One region of the Microbacterium sp. 22179 genome, then DNA from elsewhere that is predicted to be linked to it. Evidence: predicted binding sites of a transcription regulator. Region 1 holds the regulator's gene; each other region holds the start of a gene.
The links. Region 1 encodes LexA, which represses DNA repair genes until DNA is damaged. Its sites were predicted from a motif close to TCGAACANNTGTTCGA; they were not measured.

Region 1 (3,206 bases):
CGATGCGCGTCGGGTCCGCGAGGCCCGCCGCCGCGAGGCCGTGCGCCGCAGCGATGACGTCGTCGACGTCGACGACGCCCCACTGGCGGTCGAGCCGCTCGCGATAGGCGCGTCCATAGCCGGTCGACCCGCCGTAGTTCACGTCGAGCACCCCGATCCCGCGGCTCGTGTAGAACGCGAGCGCCGCCGAGGTCGCCCCGGTCACGTGAGCGGTCGGGCCGCCGTGCACCAGCACCAGGTACGGCGGGAGTTCGTCCGCGGATGCCGCAGCACCCGGGTTCGCGGGCGGATACGCGTAGGCGTGCACCGGGCCGTGACGGCCGTCGAAGGTGAGAGCGAGGGGCGGCGGCATCCACGCGGGATCGACGGCCTCGCCTCCGCGGACCGCGACGACGGCACCCGTGTCGAGATCGGCGCACCACACGCCGGAGGTGACGCCCGATCCGTTCCCCGAGAGCAGGACGAGCGAGCCGACGACGTCATCGATGCTCACGTGCCCGTCGCACGGCACCTCGAGGCGTCGCTCGGAACCGTCGCCGGAGAGGACGACGATCTCGTCCCGGCCGTTCGTGCGCACCGCCACGAGACGGCCGTCATCGAGGGGCTGGAACCAGCGATTGCCGAGCACCCACAGTCCGTAGCCGGTGTCGGCGTCGGCGGAGGTGAGAGGGACCGGCGCGGCCGTGGGCGCGATCCCGTCGACGGTGACCCGGTGCACGGCCCAGCGCCCGTCTCGGTCGTCCGCGAAGAGGAGTTCGTTCTCGGATATCCACTCCGGCTGTAGGGCCGCACGCGTGGACACCGAGCCCGTCTCGCCGGAGCGCAGGTCACGCAGACGCAGGTGCGCCTCGTCCCACGGCATCCGCTCGCCCGACCACTCGACCCAGGCCAGCCTCGTGCCGTCGGGCGAGAGGGAGGGGTGGGCATAGAAGGCGCCGCTCTCGGCGTGCACGATGACGGCGGACGGGGACTCCGCGGCAGACCCGTCGGTCGGGATCTCGACGATCGCCCGACGGTGCTCCGTCGATGTCAGGTCCTCGCGGACGGCGAGAAGGCGGCCGTTCTGCACACGCAGCCCGCCGTGGGCGGGGCCTGGAGGAGTGAGAGCGACGGGCTCCGTGCCGCGACGGAGCCGGTAGACGCGCTGATCGTCGGCCTGGACGAAGAAGAGGGTGCCATCGGCGTCCGCCGTCCATGCTCCACCGCCGTACTCGTGCACGCGCGATCGAGCGCTCCAGGGAGCAGGGAGCACCTCATGTCCGAGCGATGAGCGCACCGTCATGCGACCGCCCTCGGCAGGCACGGACTCCGCCCACCAGATCTCCTCGCCGACGAATCGTGCTCCGTCGAGGCGCGGGGAGGCCGCGGCGACGGATGCCGGGGTGAAGGGCGAGGGCCAGGAACCGTACGGTGACGACATGCTTCGAGCCTATGCGTCGGCGCGAGCGCGCCGGGCCCGTACGTGCGTCAGACCGCGCGGAGGACGGCGACGACCTTCCCGAGGACGACGGCTTCGTCGCCGAGGATCGGTTCGAACGCCGAGTTGCGCGGAAGCAGCCAGGTATGGCCGTCGCGGCGCCGGAAGGTCTTGACCGTCGCCTCACCGTCGAGCATCGCCGCCACGATCTCACCGTTCTCGGCGGTGTGCTGGGAGCGGACGACGACCCAGTCGCCGTCGCAGATCGCCGCGTCGATCATGGACTCGCCCGAGACCTTGAGCATGAACAGGTCGCCCTTGCCGACGAGCTGTCGCGGCAGGGGGAAGATCTCCTCGACGTGCTGGTCGGCCGTGATCGGGACGCCGGCGGCGATGCGACCGACGAGGGGCACCAGAGCGGCGTCGCCCACGGGAGTGGCGACATCGGCGGGGTTCTCGGTGCTCGTGCCGGGGAGATCGATCAGGACCTCCATCGCACGCGTCTTGCCGGGATCGCGACGCAGGTAGCCGCTGAGCTCGAGCTGGCCGAGCTGGTGGGTCACGCTCGAGAGCGACTTGAGCCCGACGGCGTCGCCGATCTCGCGCATGCTCGGCGGATACCCCTGCTGGGCGATCGACGCCTGGATCACCTCGAGAATGGCCATCTGCTTGGGGCTCAGGCTCTTCCGACGGCGTGTGCGCGGTGCCTCGGGATCGGGGGCGGTGATCTCGCTCATGATGCTCCTTCGGTGCGCGATTCCGGCGTCCTTCTTCGAATGTCGGAGGCCCGTGGTTCGGTGTTGGTATCGAAACCGTATCCGAGAAAAGCGCGGATGTGGAAGATCTGTTCGAGCGTGTCGGTGAAATCGCGAACGTGATTTCGAAGAAAGCTTGACAGATATTCGAGTTCGAAGATACCTTCGGAACGTAGCTTCGCACTCGCCCCTCCCGGCCGAGAGGCGGATGCGAACGCTACGCCAACGTGGTCATCGCTCGCGGGTGATGACAGACCTCCGGTTCACCGGAGCAAGGCAGAGGAGAACGACATGAGCAGCATCACCTTCAGCACCGCAGCCGTCCGTCCGGTCCGCCCGGCGACGCGTCTCCGGCTGACGGCGCGCGGTCGTCGTGTGCTGCTCGCTCTGGCTGCGCTTCCTCTCGCAGTCGGCATCGCCTTCGCCGCGCTCAGCGGCGGCAGCGCGCTGGCGACCGGCGAGGGGGCCGGCACGGTGACGTTCGAGACGGTCACCGTGATGCCGGGCGACACGCTGTGGTCGATCGCGGCCGAGGTCTCGCCCGAGTCCGACCCGCGAGAGGTGATCGGCGAGATCACTCGTCTCAACATGCTGCAGGGCGGCGTGCTGCAGATCGGCCAGGAGCTGTCGATCCCCGCGGAGTACGCGAGCTGACTCGTCCGGCCGTCGTCCCCACCGCAAAAGGCGGTAACGCGGAGAGCGGGCCCTGCCGTGCGGCCTAGCATGGAGTGGTGACTTCTTCGCTCGATGATCTCCCTCTCCGCGACGATCTCCGAGGGCTCACCCCGTATGGGGCACCTCAGGCGCCGCTCCCGATCGCTCTGAACGTCAACGAGAACACGCACCCCGTACCGGATGCCGTGGCGAGTGACATCCTCGACGACATCGCGGTCGCGCTCCGCGACGTGAATCGCTACCCCGACCGCGAGTTTACGGCTCTCCGTGAGGGCTTCGCGCAGTACCTCGGTCACGGCCTCGACGCCTCGCAGATCTGGGCGGGCAACGGCTCGAACGAGGTGCTCCAGCACATCCTC
Region 2 (3,206 bases), on a different contig from region 1:
GTCGGCGGGGTGACGCCCCGCGCTCCGAAAAGAGGGATGACGGGGGCGACCCGCCCGATGTCCTGATGCGGACCGCCCCCGTTCTCACCGTTCATGATCAGGCCGGGCGACGCTCGGCGAGCTCATCTGCCGGAGCCGCGGGAGCAGCCGCGCCGCCGATGCCGAGCTTCTGCAGGATCTGTGTCTCGATGGCGAGTGCTACGTCGGTGTTGTTCAGGAGGAACGTACGGGCGTTCTCCTTGCCCTGACCAAGCTGGTCGCCGTCGTAGGTGTACCACGACCCCGACTTCTTGACGATTCCGTGCTCGACACCGAAATCGATCAGGCTACCCTCGCGGGAGATGCCCACTCCGTAGAGGATGTCGAACTCCGCCTGCTTGAAGGGCGGGGCCATCTTGTTCTTGACGACCTTCACGCGGGTACGGTTACCCACCGCGTCGGTGCCGTCCTTCAGGGTCTCGATACGACGGATATCGAGGCGAACCGATGCATAGAACTTGAGCGCCTTACCACCGGCGGTCGTTTCGGGAGAGCCGAAGAACACACCGATCTTCTCGCGCAGCTGGTTGATGAAGATCATCGTGGTGTTGGTCTGGTTCAGACCACCGGTGAGCTTGCGAAGCGCCTGCGACATCAGTCGCGCCTGCAGACCCACGTGCGAGTCGCCCATCTCACCTTCGATCTCGGCGCGGGGCACGAGCGCTGCCACGGAGTCGATGACGATCAGATCGATGGCACCGGAGCGCACGAGCATGTCGGCGATCTCGAGCGCCTGCTCACCCGTGTCGGGCTGCGAGACGAGCAGTGCGTCGATGTCGACGCCGAGCTTGGCAGCGTAATCGGGGTCGAGCGCGTGCTCGGCATCGATGAACGCCGCGATACCACCGGCGCGCTGGGCGTTGGCGATCGCGTGCAGCGTGAGCGTGGTCTTACCCGAGGACTCCGGGCCGTAGATCTCGACGATGCGGCCACGCGGGAGGCCTCCGACGCCGAGAGCGACGTCGAGGGCGATGGAGCCGGTGGGGATGACTGCGACGGGTGCGCGCTCGTCGCTGCCCAGCCGCATGACCGAGCCCTTTCCGAACTGGCGGTCGATCTGGGCGAGTGCGGTCTCGAGGGACTTCTCGCGGTCGGCGGGAGATGGCATGTCGTGCTCCTTCTGCTTCGCGTGGTGCCGCCTGTAGGCTGTCGCGGCGCTTCCGGCTGGAAGCAACTCTCCGACAAGGCGTATGGCTCGGTGGCCATGTCTTCACCGTACGAGGAGCCTCCGACATTGCGTCGTCGAGTCACACGAACAGTGGAGAACACGAACGTCTGAACCACTGTGCAGAAGACTACGCCCGCTTCGAACGAATATTCGACGACACGCCGGATCCCGGCATCCGATCTGGACATCGATCGAACGCATGCGCGAACTCAGCGCCGACGCGGCTCCAGCCGACCGGCACCGTGCCGTCGGTTCTCGGGCACTTCCATCTCGTCGCAGAGCGCGAACCAGATCTCTCGCGGGGGTATCCCGGCAGCCAGAGCCTCTTTCGCCGTGCGACCGGCGAGCGGGGTCAGCACCAGATCGTTCAACACCGACGACGTGCGGCCGGGGAACTCGTCCTCGACGGCACGCAGGAACTCACTTCGACGCATCGCGCAACGACGGGGTGCGTGGGATCAGCGGAGCGAGAGCTCGGGCTCGATCGAGGCGACCAGATCGTCGGGAACGACGTCGGGGAACACCTGGATGCCCTCGAGCACAGAGATGCGATCTCCGACCTCGCGCATGATGGTGGAGATGGGGACGTCGAGCGCATCAGCGACGGATGCGAGGATCTCGCTCGACGCTTCCTTCTGACCGCGCTCCACTTCGCTCAGATAGCCGAGCGCCACGGAAGCCTTGCTCGCGACCTGCCGAAGGGTGCGCCCCTTCTGCAGACGGAAGTCCCTCAGCACATCGCCGATTTCCTGTCGTACAAGAATCATCGGAACCTCCTCCCCAATCGGTTTCTCGGAGTCTCCCCCGAAGTGATGGCCAGTATAACCTCGCCGACCTTCATAAAATCTACAACTGCACTCTGTGGTTTGAGTGTGAGCACGAAATCAATAACCTCGTCGCGACGGCGACTATTCCCGGCACATTTCTCGGAGCATCTCGAGGGCGGCTCGAACGGACGCCGACCGGATCCGATTCCGGTCACCGAGGAAGAGGAACGGTCGCGCCTCGACTCGCTCCGGCGTGGCGACGGCGATGTGCACGGTTCCGACAGGTTGCCCATCGGGCGAGACGGGGCCGGCGATTCCCGTCGTCGCGACGCCGACCGCCGCGTCGATGCCGTCCACGCTCACAGCGCGCCGAATGCCCCGAGCCATCTGCCGCGCGACCTCAGGATGCACCGGACCTTCACGGTCGAGGAGCGACTCGTCTACGCCGAGGAGCGTGTGCTTGACCGGCGTCGCGTACGCCACCACTCCTCCGAGGACCACGGAGGACGCACCCGGCACGCCGACGAGTTCGGCGATCACCGCCCCGCCCGTGAGCGATTCCGCCACGCCGAGTGTCCAGTCGCGACGCCCGAGCGTCTCGATCACGGATGCCGCGAGGTCGGTCATCGACTCCGACGCGCCCCGCGCACCTGGGCGACGACGTAGTCGATCCCGCTCCAGATGGTCAGCACCAGCACCACGAGCATGAGCACGAAGGTGATGAGGGTCCAGACGGGAAGGCCGATCACCACGTGCAGAGGCATCAGCGCCCAGGCCAGAGCGACACCCTGCACGGCGGTCTTCACCTTGCCCATCCACGCCGCCGCGACGACGTGCTCGTTGACGATCATCAGGCGATGGATCGTGATGCCCCACTCGCGAACGAGGATGATCGCAACGATCCACCAGGACACCTCGCCGAGGATCGCGAGTCCGATGAAACCGGCCCCCGTCAACAGCTTGTCGGCGATCGGATCCCAGAGCTTGCCGAAATCGCTGACGATCTCGTAGCGGCGGGCGAGGTAGCCGTCGACCCAGTCGGTCGAGATGGCGAAGATGAACAGGATGGCCGCAGTCCAGCGCAGCGCGAGATCGGGAACCCCGTAGGTACCTCCGAGCAGGAGCAGGACGAAGAACACCACCGCGAGCGGGATGCGCGCGATTGTGATCGCGTTGGGCAGCTGCCGAGGAATCGCCATCAGTCGCGTCCCGTCAGGCCCCAGGCGTCTTCA
Region 3 (3,206 bases), 100 kb from region 1:
GGCTCGACTTGCCGTCGCCGTTGCGGCCGACGATGCCGATGCGATCCCCCTCCTCGATGCCGAGCGTCACGGAGTCGAAGACGACCCTCGTCGGATATTCGAGGTGCAGGGCCTCGGCCCCCAGAAGATGTGCCATGTCACTGTCCAGGGTAACCGGGTGCGCGGGGGTCAGCGCACGCTGCTGCGTCGCCGTCGGGCGAGTAGCGCGGCCCCTCCCCCGAGGAGCATTGCGGCGCTCGCGGCGAGGGCGATCGGGGCGATGGCCCCGGCGTCCGCTCCCGTGTCGGCCAGGCGGTCGTCCGGAGCGGTCGCCCCGCCGGACGGGGCCGCGACGACCTCGACCGGCGCCCAACCGATGAGGGCGCCGTCGGTGGCGTAGACGGCGACGCGGTGCGCCCCGAGCGCGGCATCCGTCGGAACGATCGCCTGCACGATGCCGGCAGACGAAGCCGTGAGCGTGCCGAGGTGGGCGGGATCGGAGAAGAGGTAGACGTCGACGGTCGCGTCGGCGAGGTCGGTCCCGAGCGAGAGATCGAAGGGCGCTCCCTGCGCGACGGTGGCCGGTGCGGCGACGGGGCCGCGGTTGTCGTCGGTGAGGTCGTCGGCGGACGGCGAGGCGGGCGCCTCCGGAGCGACCGTCACGGTGAGCGTGGCGGGCTCGGTCGCGGACTCGCCCACGGGGTTGGTGAAGACCGCGCGATAGCGGGTGCCGGAGGCGGATGCCGGGACGGCGTCGATCGTGAGGGTGGGGGCGGCGGCATCCGGGATCGTCACCCAGTCACCGGCATCCGGCAGCTGCGTCTGCCAGATCACCGTGGGTTCGGGGGTTCCCGTCGCCAGGGCGGTGAAGGTCGCGGTCGCGCCCTCGGGAATCTCGGCATCCGACGGCTGCGTGACGATCTGCGGGGCGACGTCCTGCTGCTCCGGCAGGGAGGTTCCCGGAATGTCGGTGCCCGGCGCTGCGTAGATGAATCGCAGGCCGCGGCTGAACGCCGCTCCGATCACCGAGAGGTGGGTCTCGTCGTCGAAGACCGTGGCACCCAGTTCGAGTCCGTCGTAGGCGCGGGCGGCGAGGGTGTGCGCGAAGCTCGTCATGTCGCTGGTCATCGGGAACCCGGAGGTCGTCTCCTCGAGCTCTCCGACCGAGAGGAAGACGCGCGCGTCGAGCGCGTCGTGCGTCTCGGCGTAGTCGGCCTCCATGTCGAGGATCGTGCGGTCGTCCCACCAGATCGAGGGGCTCGCGATGACGAACCGGTGGAAGAGTCCGTCGTTGTGGAGCAGTGCATAGGTGGCGAAGAGACCGCCGAAGGAATGGCCCATGAGTGCGCGGTCGCCGGGGTCGGCGCGGAACTCGCTCTCGATCTGCGGGACGAGTTCGGATCTCAGGAAGTCGAGGAATTCGGGAGCACCGCCGGTGGGCACGTCGGCCGTGATCTCGGTCGGGGTGAGATCGAGCGTGCGGCGCACTCCGGAGGCCGCGAAGCCCTGGCCGGGGTCGTCGTACCCGATGCCGACGACCATCGTGCCGGGAGCGTTCAGCCGTGCGGCTTCGACGGCTGTTCCGAACTCGGCGTTCGCGTCCGTGACGTAGAGGACCCGATACGGATCGCCGTTCTCGTCGTAGTTCGCCGGGAGGGCGACCGAGATCTTGTAGTCGCGGCCGGCGGCGGAGGTGGTCGTCCACGTCTGGACGTCGCGGATGAAGTCGTCGGGGCTTTCGGCCGAGGCGGCGGCGGTGTGGGTGATGGGTGGGGAGGACGACGCGGGCGTGTCGGTCGCAGCGGCGAGCGCCAGGGTCGCGCCCGCCGTGAGTGCGATCGCGGTCGGGATGCCGAGCAGTCGGCGGAGGTCGAATCTCATGTCGTTTTCCCCTTCATCGGATGCCGCTGGATACCGCTGGATACCGCTGGTGGGAAGCCACGGTAGAGGTGGCTGCGCTCGTCGGACATGTGAGGTCGGCCCAGAGCTGCGGTGCGGCGCTGTGGGGAACCTCCGGTCCGATTGGCGACGACTCTTCGTCGATATGTTCGAACGTCGGTGGCCTGTGGTGGGCTGTTCACATGGCGGAACTGCTCGACGCAACGGACTCCCAGACGGCGATGATCGCCGATCTGGTGGGCTCGGTGCGGGCGGTCGAGGAGACGATCGCTCGGCTGTCAGCCGTGCGCGACGGGATGCTCGCCGTCGCCGCTCGCGTCGCGGTCGACATCGCGCGGCAGGCGGCGCATCCCGATCACGGCGACATGGCCCTGCGGGCGGTGGCGGCGGAGATCGGGGCGGCAGTGCGGGCGAGCGACCGCACGATCGAGCGGCGGATGGACGAGGCATCGTGGGCGGTCGAGCGATTCGCCGAGGTGTGGGCGGCGCAGGGCGCGGGGCGGATCAGCGCCGCCCACGCCCGGGTCATCGTCGACGCGGGCGCACATCTGGACGACCCGGCCGATCGAGCGCGGTATGCGGCGCGTGCAGTGGAGGCGGCGGTGGTCGAGTCGCCGAACAGGCTGCGGCGGGTGGCACGGCGGATCGCGGAGCAGTACCAGGCCCGCACGGTCACCGAGCGTCACCGCGACGCGCGGGAGTTGCGGCGGGTGTGGGTGAAGGACCTCGACGACGGGATGGCCGAACTCGGGATGCTCGGGCCCGCCGTCCTCGTCCACGGAATCCACGACCGGTTGACGCGCATGGCGCGGACGATCACCGTGGAGAACGGGCGGGCCGGGAAGGCGGCGAAGCGGACCGCCCCGGACAGCCACTCCCCCGCCGACACGGACCTCGATTCCGACACCCGCACGACCGATCAGTTGCGCGCCGACCTGCTCGCCGACATCGCGCTCACCGGCGCGCCGACCGGGCACGACACGGAGGCGGGACTGCTCGGCGAGATCCGCGCACGGGTCGAGGTCACCGTCCCCGTCTTCACCCTCATGGACGACGACAACGGCGGCCACAACGGCGGCAGCGCCTCCGGCGCACCCCCGGCAGAGCTCGACGGCCGCTCCCCCATCGACACCCGCACCGCACGCCTCCTCGCAGGCGACGCGACGGGATGGGAACGGGTGCTCACACACCCGATCACCGGCGCACTCCTCGCCGTCGACCGCTACCGCCCGTCGGATCAGCTCACCCGACACCTCCGGGCTCGCGATCAACGCTGCCGCTTCCCCGGCTGCAACATCGCCGCGCGACGATGCGACATCGACCACACC
Region 4 (3,206 bases), on a different contig from region 1:
GTCCGACCCGCCGTCGAGGTCGAGGTACTCGTGCGTCCCACGGGCGAAGCAGTTGTGGCTGATGACTCCGTTGGCGACGAAATCGCCGGTCCCGGTCGTGATGTCGAGGAGGTCCTGCTCTTCACCGAGGGGTTCGATCGACACGACCCGGAGATCAGATGCCGTTTTCACAGCGGTTCCGATGATGTCGAGTTTTCGCGTGATGGCAGGTGAGGCGATCGCGAAGAACCTCTGGCGGCTGGGTAGCCCGCCCGTCACGCGCACGTCGCGGACACCGTTAGCGCGCGCGCCTTCGACGATGTGGGGAACGTCGAAGGCGCGCATGCCCTGCTCGATCAGGCGGATGAGTTCGGGATCCCCATTCGAGATGCGGAGCACTCCGCGCGAACAACTCCCTTCCGCATCAAAGATGCCGCCGAGGAATCCAGCGAACCAGCTCTCGTTCGGGTCCTCGGGCGAGAGGATGAGCTGCTCGATCCGCTCGACTCCCGCGCGAGCCGCCGTGTGAATCGCGTTCGCAGCGCTCCGAGTCTCGGTCTGAGCGGCGAATGGTCTGGTCCTCGTCGGCACATCCTCAGCTTCGAGGAACTCCCGAGTCCGGTCGAGAGCCTCCGGATCGACCAGCGCCAGGCGGAACATGTGTACCTTCCGCACCCGCTCCGGGCTGGGATAGGTGCCGTGGAAGATCATTCCGTCTCCGCGGATCATCCCGGCCAGGTAGCCGCGTCGATAATCGGCGCTCGTCTGGTCGATGTCTGCCCCCGCCGGCCCGATTCCGAACCCCAACAACCGGTTGTTCGTGGTGAGGTGCGGTCTCTGCCCGGACTCTGCGTCGGTGACGTGCTTCCATCCGCGCTCGGTCAGGAATCGGTGATCCCCGCTCGCGATGATCTCGGTGCCGTCGGCCAGCGTCACCCGATACGCCGCCTTGCGGGTCGACCACTTGGCGCGGATTTCGGTAGGCACATAGCGGCGGTACGCGCCCTCGCGCTCGGTGCCGATGATCTGGTCGCCGATCTCCAGGTCGCGTAGGGGACGCTGGCGCCCGTCGGCGCAGAGGATCAACGTGTCCGGCGAGACGCAGTAGACACAGGCATGACTGCATCCCCGATAGGGGTTGATCGTCCACGCGAACGGCATGCGCGACGCGCCGGGAACATGGTTGAGCGCCGACTTCGACAGCACCTCGTGGAAGGTCATGCCGGCGAACTCGGGGGTCGTCACCGAGCGCAGCACGCTCGACCGGTCTTCGAGACCGGGGAGCGCCGCGGCATCCGTCTCTCCGAGCTTCTGTCCCTGCCAACGCATGCTTCATTCGAACATGCATCCGAAGTTAACGCAAGCGAGGTTCGAAGAAAATGACGAAGAAGTTATCCCGTCGGTTCGGTCGCCCGGATCAACCCGCATTCCACGCACGACCAGACAACGAGGAAGCGCTCGTCGTCGAGGATCTCGAATTTCAACGCCCCGCCGCAGGTCGGACACACCCGGGGATCCCGCACGTGAGCGTTCATCCCCTCAGCCTACGTCCGGCTGCCCCGGGGTCGGCAGGTACTGGTCGACCCCGGTCGGCGCACCCCGCGGATGCCGTCGCTCCGGTGCCTGCCTGTGAATGCATATCGGTCACCGCGCGGTGATCGGGGCAGAATGGAGATCATGCCCGAATCGCCGCACGCTCAGCATGCGGCTCCGCGCTCCCCGATCCGTGGTCCCGCCCTGCCGATCGGCGTCGCGGTGACCGCCATCGGCATCCTCCTCTCCCTCGCTTCGGCGCCGGCATCCTCGGCGCCCGAAGCCTCACGAATGCCCGAGCCGGTCGCGGTCGTGCAGGTGCCCTCGGTCGACGTCGGCTCCACCCCGGCCGCCGACCCGTGCGCCGAAGCATCCGTGCAGGAGTCGCTCGCCGCCGGAGACGACGCGGCCACCATCGCCGGCTTCGGCGGGGGCGAGGCGTTCCGCGCCGCCGTCGTGGCGGGCAACGCGCCGTGCATCTCGCTCTCCGACCCCGCCCGGGTGTGGGTCGTCGTCAACAAGGCGCGACCGCTCGACCCCGCCGACTACGCACCCGGCGCCCTCGCCGACGTGCCGCTGCAGATGACCACGGCATCCGGGCAGGTGCGCACCGACGTCGCGACCGCGGTCGGCGACATGGCGAACGCGGCCATCGAGGCCGGGGTCGGGCGCCTCGGTGCGAACAACGGCTACCGCTCGTACGGCCTGCAGGTCACGACCTACGAGTCGCACGTGCGCGACCAGGGGCAGGTCGGGGCCGATGCCGGATCCGCGCGCCCCGGACACTCGGAGCACCAGACCGGCCTCGCGGTCGACGTCGTCGCGTGCGGCCTGGGCTGCGGCGGGCTCGACGGGTTCGGCGGCACCACGCAGAGCGACTGGGTCGCCGCCCACGCGTGGGAGTACGGGTTCATCGTGCGCTACGAGGACGGGGGCTCCGGTGTCACCGGGTACGCTCCCGAGCCGTGGCACCTGCGCTACGTGGGGCGCGACCTCGCCGCGGCCTACCAGGCGGGCGGGTTCCACACGCTCGAGGAGTTCTTCGGCCTTCCTGCCGCGCCCGACTACCTGCCCTGAACGACGCTCGGAGGCATCCCACAATCGCGGTACCCAGTACCACGAAACGCGGGATGCATTCCCACAACGTCCTGTCGCGGCATCCGTCGTCGCCCTAGAATCGCGGGAGCAAAGACGCCGACACGTTCAGGAGGACGCGCAATGGAACGCGACATCTATGAAGAGGATCACGAGGCCTTCCGCGACCTCGTCAAGGACTTCGTCAAGCGCCACGTGACGGGTGCGGACATCGAGCGGTGGGATGCCGCGGGCGAGGTCGACCGCGACACCATGCGAGCGGCGGGCGAGGCCGGGATCATCGGCCTGTCGGTTCCCGAGGAGTTCGGCGGGGCCGGGATGCTGCAGGACTACCGCTTCCGCGCGGTCGTGAACGAAGAGGTCATCGCCGCCGGTGCGGGCTCGCTCGCCGGGGCCTTCGGCATCCAGGACGACCTGGCGGTTCCGTACCTCGTGCACATGGGCACCCAGGAGCAGAAGTCGAAATGGCTGCCGCGGATGGCGACCGGCGAGGTCGTCGGCGCGCTCGCGATGACCGAGCCCGGCGCGGGAAGCGACCTGCGCGGCATCCAGACCACCGCCAAGAAGGTCGACGGCGGGTACATCGTCAACGGCGCCAA

Region 2: recA (recombinase RecA) is a predicted target of LexA. The motif match lies at 1,346-1,361, and genes of this name have one in related genera.
Region 3: ACTJKK_RS05720 (DUF222 domain-containing protein) is a predicted target of LexA. The motif match lies at 2,016-2,031, and genes of this name have one in related genera.
Region 4: ACTJKK_RS12670 (intein-containing Rv2578c family radical SAM protein) is a predicted target of LexA. The motif match lies at 1,316-1,331, and genes of this name have one in related genera.

What each region holds. Positions count from the first base shown of each region.
Region 1 covers NZ_JBQEPJ010000002.1:32,553-35,758, reverse strand. The annotation lists gene ACTJKK_RS05245 (S9 family peptidase) at 1-1,420, opposite strand, end outside; gene lexA (transcriptional repressor LexA) at 1,468-2,154, opposite strand; gene ACTJKK_RS05235 (LysM peptidoglycan-binding domain-containing protein) at 2,464-2,826, shown strand; gene ACTJKK_RS05230 (histidinol-phosphate transaminase) at 2,904-3,206, shown strand, end outside.
Region 2 covers NZ_JBQEPJ010000001.1:484,938-488,143, reverse strand. The annotation lists gene recA (recombinase RecA) at 98-1,147, opposite strand; gene ACTJKK_RS02255 (DUF3046 domain-containing protein) at 1,417-1,641, opposite strand; gene ACTJKK_RS02250 (helix-turn-helix domain-containing protein) at 1,666-1,974, opposite strand; gene ACTJKK_RS02245 (CinA family protein) at 2,116-2,601, opposite strand; gene pgsA (CDP-diacylglycerol--glycerol-3-phosphate 3-phosphatidyltransferase) at 2,598-3,173, opposite strand; gene ACTJKK_RS02235 (DNA translocase FtsK) at 3,173-3,206, opposite strand, start outside.
Region 3 covers NZ_JBQEPJ010000002.1:133,191-136,396, forward strand. The annotation lists gene ACTJKK_RS05710 (ABC-F family ATP-binding cassette domain-containing protein) at 1-136, opposite strand, end outside; gene ACTJKK_RS05715 (alpha/beta hydrolase-fold protein) at 169-1,860, opposite strand; gene ACTJKK_RS05720 (DUF222 domain-containing protein) at 2,061-3,206, shown strand, end outside.
Region 4 covers NZ_JBQEPJ010000005.1:187,220-190,425, reverse strand. The annotation lists gene ACTJKK_RS12670 (intein-containing Rv2578c family radical SAM protein) at 1-1,308, opposite strand, end outside; gene ACTJKK_RS12665 (M15 family metallopeptidase) at 1,657-2,589, shown strand; gene ACTJKK_RS12660 (acyl-CoA dehydrogenase family protein) at 2,731-3,206, shown strand, end outside.